DNA from 4 places in the Erwinia sp. 009765445 genome. Region 3 is predicted to be linked to each of the others. Evidence: predicted binding sites of a transcription regulator. Region 3 holds the regulator's gene; each other region holds the start of a gene.
The links. The regulator Fur, encoded in region 3, represses iron uptake genes when iron is present. The targets are predictions, from matches to a motif close to ATAATAATGAGAACNACTATCAA.
Positions count from the first base shown of each region.

Region 1: AC3Y5R_RS16270 (TonB-dependent siderophore receptor) is a predicted target of Fur. The motif match lies at 1,560-1,582, and genes of this name have one in related genera.
Region 2: fhuE (ferric-rhodotorulic acid/ferric-coprogen receptor FhuE) is a predicted target of Fur. The motif match lies at 1,568-1,590, and genes of this name have one in related genera.
Region 4: AC3Y5R_RS09055 (TonB-dependent receptor domain-containing protein) is a predicted target of Fur. The motif match lies at 1,613-1,635, and genes of this name have one in related genera.

Region 1 is NZ_JBYUWC010000014.1:74,478-78,262, reverse strand. It holds gene AC3Y5R_RS16270 (TonB-dependent siderophore receptor) at 1-1,435, opposite strand, end outside; gene fepB (Fe2+-enterobactin ABC transporter substrate-binding protein) at 1,713-2,675, opposite strand; gene cgtA (Obg family GTPase CgtA) at 2,851-3,785, opposite strand, start outside.
Region 2 is NZ_JBYUWC010000008.1:41,355-45,139, forward strand. It holds gene AC3Y5R_RS10335 (RidA family protein) at 1-127, opposite strand, end outside; gene AC3Y5R_RS10340 (hypothetical protein) at 449-1,321, shown strand; gene fhuE (ferric-rhodotorulic acid/ferric-coprogen receptor FhuE) at 1,660-3,785, shown strand, end outside.
Region 3 is NZ_JBYUWC010000006.1:231,947-235,731, forward strand. It holds gene AC3Y5R_RS08595 (beta-N-acetylhexosaminidase) at 1-1,422, shown strand, start outside; gene fur (ferric iron uptake transcriptional regulator) at 1,489-1,932, opposite strand; gene fldA (flavodoxin FldA) at 2,254-2,784, opposite strand; gene ybfE (LexA regulated protein) at 2,946-3,227, opposite strand; gene ybfF (esterase) at 3,376-3,785, opposite strand, start outside.
Region 4 is NZ_JBYUWC010000007.1:43,412-47,196, reverse strand. It holds gene AC3Y5R_RS09070 (methyl-accepting chemotaxis protein) at 1-205, shown strand, start outside; gene AC3Y5R_RS09065 (MBL fold metallo-hydrolase) at 328-1,182, opposite strand; gene AC3Y5R_RS09060 (Rdx family protein) at 1,215-1,496, opposite strand; gene AC3Y5R_RS09055 (TonB-dependent receptor domain-containing protein) at 1,756-3,785, shown strand, end outside.

The sequences.
Region 1 (3,785 bases), on a different contig from region 3:
CCTTGCTGTACAGCACGTAGTTCGGGTTGGTCTGGTACAGGCTTGGCGCTTTATAGGCTCTGGCAATCCCCAGCTTGAGAGTGAAATCATCGGCCAGCACCTGCGACAGGTTCAGAGAGGGGCTCCAGTTGTTGCCCACAATGCTGTGATGGTCGAAGCGCAGACCCGGAACCAGCATGGTGCTGTCGGTCAGCTCCATATTGTCTTCCGCAAACAGCGAGAAAATTTCTGCCGAGGAGTACGGGCTACGGTTGGTGGTGTCGATTCCGTCAATACCACCGCCGGACAGGGCCTGAGTATTGGAAGCGCCATCCTTCATGCGCTGCTGGTTCCATTCGGTACCAAAGGTCGCAGTCTGATTGACCAGCAATTCAAAAGGCACACTGATTTCGCTGTGCAGCAAAACATCATCAAGCTGGATAGTGGAAAAGCCGTCATCGGAGAAGATACCTTCGGTTCCCCCGGCCAACCCTTCATCCATTCGTGTATTACGGGTTTTTTCATACTGCGCATAGCTGCGGGTACTGACTCCGTTATCCCAGACACCGGTCCAGTTAACGGCAAAGTTCTGACGGTACAGACGGTTAGTCTCTTTCCCGTAGCTATCTTTCACCAACGTACTGGTGTTGGTATTTTGCGTATCGCCTGCATAGAGATTGCCCTGACGGCTGTAACCCGCAGTGAATTCCAGCGCCTGGCGCGGAGCAAATTCCCAGCGCAGTTTGCCGTGAATATCCTTATTCTCCACACCTTCACGCCCGGCGGGAACGGTATCAGCATAAGTTCCCGTTCTCAGCGACTGATGCCCTTCGTTGATGTATTGCGCATCAGCCTGAGTTTTGCTGAGGTTGCCATACAGCTGAAAGCTGAAAGCGTCTCCTAGTGGCCCGTTGAGCGAGAAGTTGGTGCGTTTGGTCGCCCCTTCTTCTTTATGCTCCGGCATGTTCAGGTAGGTATTCCACGAACCGTGCCATTCATTGGTGGTCTGTTTGGTGATGATGTTCACCACGCCACCCGCAGCACCGTTGCCATAACGGGCCGCAGCAGGTCCCCTAATCACTTCAATATGATCAACCATCTCTGGCGGCACCCAGTCAGTATCACCACGGGTATCACGCTCACCACGCCAGCCCAGACGGACAGAGTTACGGCTGGAGACCGGCATACCATCAATCAGGATCAGGGTGTTTTCCGGCCCCATTCCGCGAATGTCGATCTGACGGTTATTGCCACGCTGCCCGCTGGTCGAGTTGCCGGTCAGGTTAACGCCCGGCATGGTGCGAATAATTTCAGACAGATCACGGGCAGGAGGACGTTTTTTGATTTCGTCAGCGGTGATGGTCGAAACGCCCGGAGCCTGAAGATTCTGCTGTGCGGCAGTCACCACCAGCGTACCCGCAGTGTCAGCATCGGCAGCCATCACCGTTGTCACCATCCCAAGTTCAATAAAGATAGCTAAAGATAAACGCGATAATTTTTTCAAAGGTCTGATTCCCTGCAGATCCGCCCCACCCGTATTTTCGGGGCAAGTTATAAAGTAAATGGGCGGAAATACATTATTGCAAATAAAAACAATTATCAATTCGATTATTCATCGTATTCTCATTGAAATGCCTTTTATTTGTAGTGGTTACGACAGATGATTAATCAATCAGATCCGGCGGAGAGAAGAGAAAAGTGCCCGTCAGCTTAAGCAACTGCCGGGCCAGTAATCAGGATTTACTGAACAGCTGCTCAAGGCGGGTCAGCAGATGATTGGCACTGTAGTAATCAAGACGGAAGCTGTCGTAACCCAGAGTCCAGACGTGACCGGCGCGAATCGCCCCAGATCCCGCAACCAGAGGTTCGGACAGTAATGCCGCGTTGCCCGAATCATCGGTAGCGAACATCAGCACCGACCTTCCGGTGATTCCGGTAGCCAGCGTCTCGCCGCTGAGTGGGATAATGTCTTTACGCTTCAGGCGCTGGCTTCCGCGTAGAATCGTTTCAGGCGGTGTGGCCAGCGTAAAACCCAGCGACACCAGCATCTTGCCCTGCGCTGATTCCCCGGTCCACAGGTTAACAATATGAGCATGAGGATTATAAACCAGCGCGGAGACCGGCTGTGGCGGCAGTGCCAGCTTCGCTTTCACTTCCGCCTCGCGCTGCGCGTAAGACTGAATGGAACGCTCAGCTCCGGCTTCATTGCCCGTGGCCTGAGCAAGCTCCCGCTCAACCTGCTGCCAGCTCTTGTCGTCATAGTTGATGACCAGCGTCGGTGCGATAACCGAAAGACGATCGTAAAACGCGATGGCGGAATCATTGCCGGTGGCGCTGACCACAATCAGATCGGGTTTTTCAGCCGCAATAGTCTCCAGATTCGGTTCACCGGAATAGAGCCGCTTCACGCCTTGCTGCACGGCAATATCCCCCCATTGGCGGAAGAAACCCTGCTTATCGGCGAAGCGCTGCCCCGGCATGGTGGCGGCGCTGGCAACAACCGGCGCACCAATCGCCAGTAGCGAACCGGTCAGCGTGACGCTGGTTGATACGATACGTTGAGGCTGATGTTGCAGAACCAGCGGCCCCTCATGGCCAGGCACCGAACGTGGCCAGCCATCGGCAGCACGGCCGGGTGGGGAGAGGATCAGGGCGCACAGCAACAGCGAAGATAAGCGTAAAACAGCAAGTCTCATTTTGATTGGCTCTTTCAGCGAAAGGGGAGCAGCCGGGCTGATCCGTAGAAGAGAGAATGATAATGATTATCTTTATTGTTTGAAAGCGGTATTTGCTTCGGAAAGAGGCTTGATCAGTGGCGGGGTCACGCAGACACAAAAGTAAAAAGGGACACCAATGTGTCCCTTCAGAAGATTAACGTTGATAGATAATTTCGACGCCTTCGTCGTCTTCATCATCCCAGTCGTCATCCCAGTCATCATCTTCTTCCACCGGCTCGGCAGCTTCTTCCAGCTGCTGGCGATGGTAGTCATCCCACATGAACTCCACTTTCTCAGGCTGCTTCTGTTCTTCTTCCGCCTCTTTCGGATTGGCGTTAATGAAGGACATTACATCCCAGCACAGTGGCGTCACGCCAACGCGATTGGCGGCAGAGATCAGATAGTATTTATCCGTCCAGCCCAGCGCTTCCGCAATGGCTTTGGCACGGGATTCCGCCTCTTCCTGATCCAGCAGGTCAACTTTGTTGAACACCAGCCAGCGCGGCTTGTTGAACAGCTTCTCGCTGTACTTTTCCAGCTCGCCGAGAATGATACGGGCATTTTCTACCGGATCGGACTCATCAATGGGAGCCAGATCGATAGTGTGCAACAGTACGCGGCAGCGTTCGAGATGTTTAAGGAAGCGAATACCCAGACCCGCACCATCAGAAGCGCCTTCGATCAGACCGGGGATGTCGGCCACCACGAAGCTCTGCTCGCTGTCCATTCGTACCACGCCAAGGCTTGGCACCAGTGTGGTAAACGGATAGTCAGCCACTTTTGGCTTGGCAGCAGAAACGGCGCGGATAAAGGTCGATTTCCCGGCGTTAGGCAGCCCCAGCATCCCGACGTCAGCCAGCAGCATCAGCTCCAGTTGCAAATCGCGTTTTTCACCCGGCGTACCCATGGTTTTCTGGCGCGGAGTACGGTTAACGGAAGATTTGAAGCGGGTGTTGCCCAGGCCGTGCCAGCCGCCTTTAGCGACCATCTGCACCTGACCGTGGGTCATCATGTCACCCAGCGTTTCTCCGGTGCCCTGATCGATAATTCGGGTGCCGACCGGCACTTTAATTACGATATCCTGCCCGC
Region 2 (3,785 bases), on a different contig from region 3:
TTCCCACCACATTGCCGTCTTCATTCCACGCCACCTGGCCGGTGGGAAAGACCGGCGTGCCGGGCCTGATTTTAATATGGTTGTAATAGCTTCTGGCTTTCAGCCCTTCAGGATTGATCACACTCATGGCGTTCCTCAATGGTGGCATGTTGGTCATAACGTCATAAAATGTTAGCACTCAGCGGCATTCTGCCGTACACGCATTTTGGCTACGCCACGTTGCCGGATGGGCAACGCCGTTTCGGTCACCACGGTGGAAATAAGCAAGCCAGGGAAATATTAAGAAATATCAGGGTGAGAGTTGACTGAAATATTCGTGCCCATTTGATAATAAGTACACATTAAAGGAAATGTCTTTCGGGCCGATAAGTTTGAATATCCGATAATATTAAAAAGCCATTGCCAGAGCAATATTCCGGCGCCCCGCAGACAGAAGATGGAAAAGGCTATGACGGACAGCTGCGTTCTTACCCCAGGTATGGAAACTACTCCCTATAGTGTGAATGTTATCAATGACCTTGTGAAGCGCTCCCGGGCAGAACACCAGGCAGATTTACGCAAGTCAGCAGCAAAGAGTGGCTCTCTCTCGTACAATTATCGTAATTCGGTATTGTTAGCGAAAATAAAACTTCAGTCCGTTAACAGCATTGGCAGTAATAATACCCAAAGTTTGTGTCAGTTGATTGCCCTCTACTCCAGCCGCGCGGATGTGAATGCGGTATTTTTATCTGACCGGCCGCTCTCTCCTGACGCTGGTCGCGCCGAGCTGGCCAGTCAGGCGGCAGAATACATCAGAGCCAGCTATCGGGGAAAAGCAGTCAGAAACCCTTTTACCGGGCTGTGCCGCAAAACGGCCTCACTGATCGCTTACAATCGCAGCGGAGCCTTTACTTCCGCAGAGCGGTTAGCCGCTTATGATCAGATCAATAAATCTGACGGCGATTATGACAACGTGGTTTATAACAAAACGCATCTTAACAGCTGGCAAAATGCTGAATATGGCAAAGTGGTTGAACTCGCGACACTGTTGAAAAAAGTCGCCGGTATGAGCGAGGGGGAAAAGCAGGAGAAAGATATCACCGAAGAATTAAACAGCGTGATACAGTGGAAAATCGATTTACTGGAAGAAAAATATGCACTCCGCTATCAGGCTGTGGAGTACGCTAATCTGGTCAGTCCCCACCGCGCGGATTTACTGATTGTCAGCAAGACATCTGCGGGTGCTTTCACCTGGAAAACGGCCGGCTCAGAAAATTTATATCAGCTGATAAAACACAATCGGGCGGTGATCGCTCTCAGCGGTATGGTCAGCCTGTACTGAGAAGCGCCAGGCCGCTTCCCGCTGGCAGGATAAAACCTGATGAAACAATCACCTGTGGTGATGATTATCTCTCTCTCTTCTTAAGTTTATTATCTCTTATATTTGATAATGACCCATTGTAATGACTGCCTGTTATTCAACAGGCGATTTAAAATATTGCATTAATTCCATTCACAGGCCATCAGGTGTTGCGAGACAACAGTACTTCCTGAAAGTTCAAAACCTTATTTTGCATTGCCAATCTAAATGATTATACTTCTCATTCGCTTTTTGATGTGAAGAGATGTTCTCTCTTTGCAACCTGCTGATCTAAAAATAAAATCTCTTGAGGGTAAATAATGTTTTTTGCTCCTTCTCTTTCCCGGGAAAATCGTACTGGTCACTCCTCTTCCGCCAGAATGGCTGCTCCGTTACTCTCTTTGCTGGCCGTGGTTATCGCCACAGAATTGCATGTGCCGACCGCTGCTGCTGACACCACCACGGACACCGCTCAAAAAGAACAGAACCTGGTGGTGAATGCCACGACTGACACGGCTTCCAGCACGCAAAACACGGACTACAGCGTCCCGGTGACCAGCGCCGCGATCAAAATGGCGCTGACCGCTCGTGATACGCCTCAGTCAATCAGCGTCATCACTAAACAGCGCATGGAAGATCAGAAACTCGACACCCTGAACGATGTGTTGAAAAACACCACAGGGATCAGCGAATTTAACTCGGGAGCGAACCGCAGTAACTTCTACTCTCGCGGCTTTATGATTGATAACTATCAGATTGATGGTGTGCCAGTGCTGATCGATTCGCAGTGGAACATTGGTGATACCCTTTCTGATACGGCAATTTACGATCGGGTTGATGTGGTTCGCGGCGCGACCGGTTTAATGACCGGTGCGGGCAGCCCGGCGGCCTCGATCAATATGGTGCGCAAGCAGGCCGACAGCAAAGAATTTAAAGGCGATCTCTCTGCCAGCTACGGTAGCTGGGATAATCAGCGTTATGTTGCCGACCTTTCAGCTCCGCTGACAGAGTCTGGGAATGTGCGTGGCCGCGTGGTGGCCGGTTACCAGGATGGTGACAGCTGGCTGGATCACTACCATACCCAGAAAAAATTCCTTTATGGCGTGGTGGATGCCGATCTGACCGACTCCACGACCCTCTCGCTGGGCTATGACTACGAAGAAACCAATATTCAGGGTGCGACCTGGGGCGGCCTGCCAACCTTCTACCTCGATGGCAGTAAAACCAATTACGATCGCAGTACCAATCTTTCTCCTGACTGGGCCTATAACAACAGCGATTCTAAGAAAGTCTTCGCTAAGCTGAAACAGGATTTCAGCAACGGCTGGCAGTTCAACCTCAGCGGCTCCCATACTGAAGCGACCATGGACAGTAAGCTGCTGTATATCGACGGATACTTCGATAAAACCACCGGGATTGGCGTCGGGCCTTATGCGGGCTACGACCTGTTAGGCGGCACCGGTTACAACACTGCGAAGCGTAAAGAGGACTCTGTTGATTCCTATGTCACCGGGCCGTTTGAGCTGTTCGGACGTGAGCACCAGTTGATGGCCGGGGTGACTTACATTCGCCAGCATGACCGCTATTTAAGTTCGTCAACCAGCTTCACCTCGGCTGATGTGGGTGATTTTAATAACTGGGGTAACTATCCGGAACCGGACTGGGACGACCAGGCGTTGTCTCAGGACAACACCATCCGTCAGAAATCGGCCTATATGGCGACCCGTATTTCACTGGCCGATCCGTTGCATATGATCCTCGGTGCGCGTTATACCCAGTATCGGGCTAACACGCTGACGCAGAATATGGAGAAGAACAACATCACGCCTTACGCGGGCCTGGTGTATGACATCAACGATACCTATTCTGCTTACGCCAGCCACACCTCGATCTTCAAGCCGCAGACTTATCGTAATGCCAGCGGCGCATATCTCTCTCCGGTTACCGGAAAAAGCTACGAGACCGGGATCAAAGGTGACTGGAACAACAGTCGTGTGACAGCTTCATTAGCCGTGTTCCGTATCGAGCAGGATCATCTGGGTGCTACGGATTATGCGCTGGTGCCGGGCAGCAACGACTACGCCTATTATGAGCAGGATGGCACGGTCAGCAAGGGTGTTGAGTTCGAAGTCAACGGGGCGGTCACTGACAATCTGCAGATGACCTTCGGCGCAACCTGCTATGTGGCGAAAGACGGTGAAAACGCTGCGCTGAACCCGACTCAGCCACGCACCACGCTGAAGTTGTTCACCAGCTATCGCCTGCCGATGCTGCAGGATCTGACCGTGGGCGGTGGAGTTAACTGGCAGACGCATACCTGGGATAACGTTGCCGGGCCGGACGGCGCCAGCACTCTGTATGCAGAGCAGGGCAGCTATGCGCTGGTTGATCTTTTCGGTCGCTATAACGTGACCAAACAGTTGTCGATTCAGGCTAACCTGAACAA
Region 3 (3,785 bases):
GAAACCGACAACAATGGGACCGGCCATTTCAGCCGTCAGGACTATATCGAGATTGTGAAATATGCCGCGGCTCGCGGGATTGAAGTGATCCCCGAGATCGACATGCCAGCCCACGCCCGTGCAGCCGTCATCTCGATGGAAGCCCGTTACAACCGCCTGATCAAAGAGGGCAAAACGGCGGAAGCCTCTGAATATCGCCTGGTCGATCCCGGCGATGATTCCAATACCACTTCGGTACAGCTCTACGACCGTACCAGCTATCTGAACCCTTGCCTTGCGTCTTCCCTGCGCTTCACCGATAAAATTATCAGTGAAATTCAGGCCATGCATCGTGAGGCCGGGCAGCCAATTAAAACCTGGCACTTTGGCGGAGACGAGGCCAAAAACATTCGCCTCGGACCGGGATATTCCGATATCAACAAGCCGGTTGACGGGACTGGCCTGCTCGACATGAGCAAAGAGGACAAGCCGTGGGCGAAATCGCAGGTTTGTCAGACCATGGTCAAAGAGGGCAAGGTGGAGGACCTGGAACACCTGCCGAGCTATTTTGCGCTTAAGGTCAGTCAGCAGGTTAAACAGCACGGTATTGGCCGCATGCAGGCATGGCAGGATGGTCTGAAAGATGCCGAGAATGCCAAAGCGTTTGCTATTGAGCGCGTGGCAGTTAACTTCTGGGATACGCTCTACTGGGGCGGCTTTGATTCCGCCAATGACTGGGCGAAAAAAGGCTATGAGGTGATTATCTCCAGCCCGGACTACGTCTATATGGACTTCCCGTATGAGGTGAATCCGCTGGAGCGTGGATACTATTGGGGAACCCGCTTTAGCGATGAGCGTAAAATGTTCAGCTTCTCGCCGGATAACCTGCCGCAGAATGCCGAAACTTCGATGGATCGCGATGGCAAAACCTTCACCGCTAAATCAGACAAGGCCTGGCCTGGCGCTTACGGGATATCCGCTCAGCTGTGGAGTGAGACGGTGCGCACCGATCAAAACATGGAATACATGATCTTCCCACGAGTGTTTTCGGTCGCCGAGCGAGCCTGGCACCGGGCTGCATGGGAGCAAGATTACCAGGCGGGTAAAGAGTATATCGGTGGGGAAACAAAATACGTTGATACCCAGGCGCAGCTGAAAGACTGGCAGCGGTTTGCTAACCTGCTGGGGCAGCGTGAGTTGAGCAAGCTGGACAAGGCTGGTGTGCAATATCGCCTGCCAGTACCGGGTGCACGCATTACTGACGGCAAACTTGAAGCCAATATCGCGCTTCCGGGTCTGGCGATTGACTACTCGGTCGATGGCGGGAAAAGCTGGCAGCGTTATCAGGACAGCAGCCGTCCGTCGGTCAGTGGTGAGGTTTTGATCCGTTCTGTCAGTGGCGATGGCAATCGTTTTAGCCGGGTTGAAAAACCAGAGGGGTAGGCTGAGACAGTCAGACACAAATAAAAAAACCGGTGAAGAGTCACCGGTTTTTTTTAATAGTACCGATTACTTGTCGTGCAGCGTATCATCTTCACGGCAGTCACCAGCAGCACAGTGACCATACAGGTACAGGCTGTGGTTGCTGAGCTTGATGCCATGACGTTCAGCGATATCACGCTGACGGGATTCGATAGATTCATCGCTGAATTCAATCACTTTGCCGCAGTCCAGGCAGATCAGATGATCGTGGTGATGCTGCTGAGTCAGTTCAAAAACGGATTTACCGCCTTCGAAGTTATGGCGGGTAACGATCCCTGCGTCATCAAACTGGTTCAGAACGCGGTAAACCGTCGCCAGACCAATCTCTTCGCCCATGTCGATCAGGCGTTTGTACAAGTCTTCCGCACTGACGTGATGGCCCTCAGGTTCCTGAAGCACTTCCAGAATTTTCAGTCGGGGAAGCGTGACTTTCAGGCCGGCCTTCTTTAATGCGGTGTTATTGTCAGTCATGCGGATATTATCCTGTTACTTTGCTAGTCACTAAGTGGCTGAAAAGCCCTGAACATCGGTCGGAGCAAAAGCTGAGCACCCCAGTATAGAACTGATGCGTCGAAATGGAAACCACAGTAAAGGTGCGGGAGCATTCATGCGGGGTTAACATTTCGCTCTGCCTCCTTTTTCGCCTTCAGGGCAAAAGGCGCTGAGAGAGCAGGAGATGACCGATGGCGATATTGTACAGTTTTGCAGATGAAAGTTACAAAAATGTGCCTATTACTTCTATAGGAAAAACCACACGCCTGATGTGAGATAACTCCCACATCAGGCCAGTGATTATGCCTCAAGGATCTCTTTGAGCTGCAGCTCGTCGTAAATCTGTTTAACCCACTTCTCCGTACGCTCTGCGGTCAGTTCTGGTTGGCGATCTTCATCGATAGCCAGGCCGAGGAAATGGGTGTCGTCTGCCAGCCCTTTTGAGGCTTCAAAATGGTAGCCTTCGGTTGGCCAGTGGCCCACAATTACTGCGCCGTTTGGCTCGATGATATCGCGGATGGTGCCCATGGCGTCACAAAAGTATTCGGCGTAGTCTTCCTGGTCGCCACAGCCAAACAGCGCAACCAGTTTACCGTTAAAGTCGATCTCTTCCAGCGTCGGGAAGAAGTCATCCCAGTCGCACTGCGCTTCGCCGTAGTACCAGGTTGGGATACCCAACAGCAGAATATCAAAGGCTTCAAGATCTTCTTTGCTGCTTTTCGCGATATCGTGAACTTCCGCAACTTCTTTACCGAGCTGCTTCTGGATCATTTTTGCAATGTTTTCGGTATTGCCCGTATCGCTGCCAAAGAAAATGCCTACGATTGCCATGAGTTTAATAACCTCTTGAAACTTAATAATGTGAGACGGCTGGCCTAAAGTGTTAACGGCAATGATAGCAGACCGCATCAGGGGGATAAACGAGTAATCCTCCTGCTTTTGTCGCTTTGTGCTTTGCCATTACGCGCAGATTTCGCCTGTCAAAGGCCCGTTCAGCGCTGTGGGCTGGCAAGCTGCGCCAGAACAATTTCTTCAATCAGTTCGCTGCGGCTCATGTTGCGCTCCTCGGCCAGCTGGTTCAGGGCATCCACCGCGTCACTGTTCATTTTCAGTTCCACGCGCTTGAGCCCGCGCACTTTATCACGCTTGAGCTGGTTGCGTTTATTGATACGCAGCTGCTCATCGCGCGTCAGCGGATTGGTTTTTGGTCGTCCCGGACGACGCTCATCTGCGAACAGATCGATCGTGGTGCGGTCCGTGTTTTCTTTTGCCATAGAATCGTGATACTGAAAGGCTGGAGTTCTGATGGATTGGGCCGTAAAGTCGGCTGAAAATCGACCGCCGACAAAATTTTAGCGCGCCATCATACCCCAGTGAAAGTCCTGGCGACAATGATTTAGCTTTCACAGGAAATAATTGTTTTTACAGCGCAAAAAAACGGCGAATTGCGCGCAAAATCGCATCAGGTTTCTCCGCGTGAACCCAATGTCCTGCTCCGGCAATCACATGGGCGCGCGCCTGAGGGAATTGCGCCAGCAGGTCGTCACGGTATTCGTCAGCCAGATACGGCGAAAGTTCTCCGCGAATAAACAGTGTCGGACGCTGCCATAAAGGAACCGCTTGCCAGCCAATAAGGCGATCATAGCAAGCCATAAGCACCGGCACGTTAAAACGCCACTCGCCCTCGTGAAAAGATTTCAGCAGGAATTGAATCACTCCCTCTTCATCTATTGTCTGGCGCATTATCGCGGCGGCTTCACTGCGCACCTTCACGCCTGCGTCGCTCACTGCATTCAGCGCTGCAAAGATCTCATCGTGGTGACGGGTAGGGT
Region 4 (3,785 bases), on a different contig from region 3:
GGAGCTGACTCAGCTGGTCGGTGAGCTGTCAGAGATGAGCGAACAGCAGCGCAGCAGTATCGCCCAGATGCGCGACAGTATTGCCAGCATCGACCGCAGCGTGCAGGACAACGTTGAGCACGTGGCGGAAACGGTCCAGGTGGCGCAGCTTCAGCAGCAGGCGGATGCGGTAAACCAGGCGATAGGGGTGTTCAGATTCGCCTGAACAGGCTGCGGGAACTGTTCGTCCCAGGCGGGAGAACTGGTCGGACGATAAACTCGCCCGGCCAACATGTCAGATCCCATCAGTGGAGCTGACGGCAGTATTCTTGCGGTCGGCCACTTCTCTCAGCCGTGCGAAAATTCTGTCCAGGTATATCCCTCAGCAGCCGGATTGACCTGGCCGACAGCGCTACCAGAGAAGTGGACGGTGAAAAGGGTGGCCTGATGGCGTGAGGCATAATCAAGCAGCCAGGCTCTGGCGCTGCAGGCCGCCGGTTTATCGCGGCAGAAAACTGAAGAGAGCCCGGGATGGGGTACCTGCAATTTGTTGTGCATCACATCGCCAGTAAATAACGCCACCTGTCCCGCCGATTCAAAGGCAATACTCATGTGGCTGGCGCTGTGGCCGTGAGTCGGCAGGAAGCGGATACCCGGCAAATATTCCCCGCCGTCCTCGGCCATTGTTTCCACTTTCCCGGCATCGATCAGCGGCTGCACGCTGTCGGCAAAAACGATCGCGCGCGGGGCGGCTTCAGCCGTCTGATACCATGCTATTTCCCCTGCAGGGATCACCCATTTTGCATTGGGGAAGGAAGGCACCCAGCGCTCGCCGTTCCGGATGGTGTTCCACCCCACATGATCGGTATGCAGGTGAGTGTGCAGAACACCGTCGATATCTTCCGGGCGCAGGCCGGTTGCCAGCAGATTGTCCATCCACGGGCTGTTCAATTGATCAAAGAGCGGGCTGAACGGGCGCGATTTGCCGTTTCCCGTGGCGGTATCAATCAGAAAGTGCCCCTGTGGTGATTCCACCAGCCAGCTGTGGACGCTCATTTCCAGCGGGCTTTCCAGCGTCATACCTTCCGGTAGCTGGCTTTCAGCGAGGTCCGGAAGGAGTTTTGCTGCGGGCAGGCTGAACGATTGTTCAATGAGTTTAGTGATTTTCAGTTCACCAACGGTCCATGAGGGCAGAGTGGTCATATCGTTCCTTATTTTGTGGCTAAATCAGGGCGTCAGGTTTTATCAATATGCCCTAAATCCCGCTCCGGGAAACAGACATTCCGCACCCGCTGCTTCAACTCCTTCACTTCCGGAAAACCGCCATCGATTTTGCGATCCCAAATAAGCTGTCCGTTGATGGCGATCTGATAAATACCGCCAGTGCCCGGGACCAGGGTAACCGAGGCCAGATCGGTGCTGAAGGTATGCAGCAATTCCTGCGCCATCCAGCCGGCACGCAGCAGCCAGTTGCACTGGGAACAGTACTCAATAGTTACGGCGGGAGACGTTTTCATGGTGGGGGTCCTCAAAAAATCAGGCCCTCATCTTCTGGTGACGAATGAGGACTGTCAACCTGGTGGTTTACTGAATTGTGAATAAATTATGGAGATCGTTGATATAAAGAATCAATCTGATTATCATTCTCATTTGTAACTCTGGGTCAGGGATCGACATCCATAACGCGCAGCAGGCGCAGGCTTTTTTTTCGCGGTTTTTCACGCCAGCGGCAGCAATGTATGAGTCGATACTAATAAAGAATAAAGGCTTACTAAAATGCGTAAACTCTTTTCCTCACAGGGAATTGTCCACACCACGGTGCTGTTCGGCACGCTGGTGACCTCCGGCTATTCCGTCGGGGCTGAAACAGCCACCGATACCACCTCAGCGACCACCACCTCTGGCAAGCCGCTAAAAGTCTCCGCAAAAAAAAACACGCCTTCTGAACCGCTGATGGTTGTTACCGCCCCACGGCAGGAGCAAGAAGCGGGCAGCAAAACCACCGTCACCGCCGAAGAGATGCAGAACAAAGGTGCCAATGATTTTGGCTCCATCATGCGCTATGAACCGTTGATCAGCGCCACCGGAACCAGCGGCGGCTCTTCGGCAGGCAAGAGCGGCTTCGACCGTAGTGGTTACACTGGCTATAACATTCGTGGTCTGGAAAGTAACCGTGTCGGGCTGGATGTGGATGGCATTCCACAACCTGCTGCAACCGGCCGCAGCTATGTCGGGCGTGCCGGTCTGAATACCTTTGGTATCGGGCGCGATTACATCGACCCCTATATGTATGGTCAGGTGGATATCGAATCGGGTGCCACCTCAACCTCGAAGGCCAATAACGCCATCGGCGGCGCAGTTTCATTCGTGCCGAAATCGGCGGATGATTATCTGTCTCTGGACAAGTCCACTTACTTTGGTTATCAGTCGGATTATGACTCCTCCAACCGCAGCTGGCACAACGGCATCACTGCCGCTGCTGGTGATGAAACGCTGCGTGGCGTGTTCGTCTACAGCCGCCGCGACGGTCAGGAAACCCGTAATAACAGCGGAACGATCGATGCGTATCCGGCCAACTGGCATTCCAACGCGCTGATGGCTTCAGGTATCTGGCAGCCCAACGATGAGCACAAGCTGACCGGCACCGTCGACTATTACGACAAGACCAACCATACCCATTACGACGCCTGGGACAGCACTGGCAAAACCATCTGGGGCACCGCGCAGCAGCAGAGTAACACCCGCCGCTGGGGCGTCAGCCTCAAGGATGAGTGGACGCCTGCCAATGCGTTTATCGACAGCCTGACTTCACGGGTGTTCTGGCAGCAGACCCAGGCGCACGACAACACCTATATGCCTTCCAGCGCCACGGCGATGGAGCGGGTCTATTCCGATTATGATGTCGATACCTGGGGCTTTGACACCCAGCTGGCAAAAATGCTTGGGCGTCATGAGCTGAGCGGCGGCCTGAACGGCAGCATCAGCGACACCAAACGTCCGTTTCGCCAGGAGCCTCCGGCCAGCCAGTACAGCGTGATCATGCAGCCGGACGCCAACAGCCGCAGCTACACGCTGGGCGGTTATGTGCAGGATAAAATCCACTTCGATCTCGACGGCCATGACTTCAGCGTTGTGCCGGGCGTTCGTGTGGCTCATCAGTCCACTAAACCTGAAAACCTCAGCAGCCTGACCACCGGTAGCAGCGTGCTGACGGAGGACCAGCTGCAAACCCTGTATGGCAAAGAGAACACCGATACCCAGCTGCTGCCATCGCTGAGCTTTAACTACGATCTGACACCAACGCTGATGACCTACGTGATGTACAAGCGCGGCGCACAGTTCCCGAATGCCAGCCAGCTGTATGGTTCCTGGAACCTCGGTTCAAGCTATGCCGGATCGCAGCAGTACGCATTAATCGGCAACAGCGATCTGAAAACAGAAACCAGCGACAACTACGAATGGGGCCTGAAAGGGGAGCCGGTGGAGGGCGTCTCGCTGAACGCAGCGATGTTCTATAACACCTATAAGAACTTTATCGCCTACACCCGCTATACCCGCTCCGGCAACCCGTCGATGTTCGGCAATGTTCCGTCGAATATCTACACTATTTATCAGGCTGAGAACCGTGATAAGGCCTATATCTATGGTGGCCAGCTCAGCACTAAACTGAACTTCGGCACCTGGTTTGAAGAGGTCAACGGCCTGAGCGCCACCTTCGCGCTGGGCTACAGTGAAGGGAAGTCTAAATCCAGCTACTCCGGCGACAGCTATGTCGACCTGGACAGCGTGGCTCCGGTGAAAGCCAT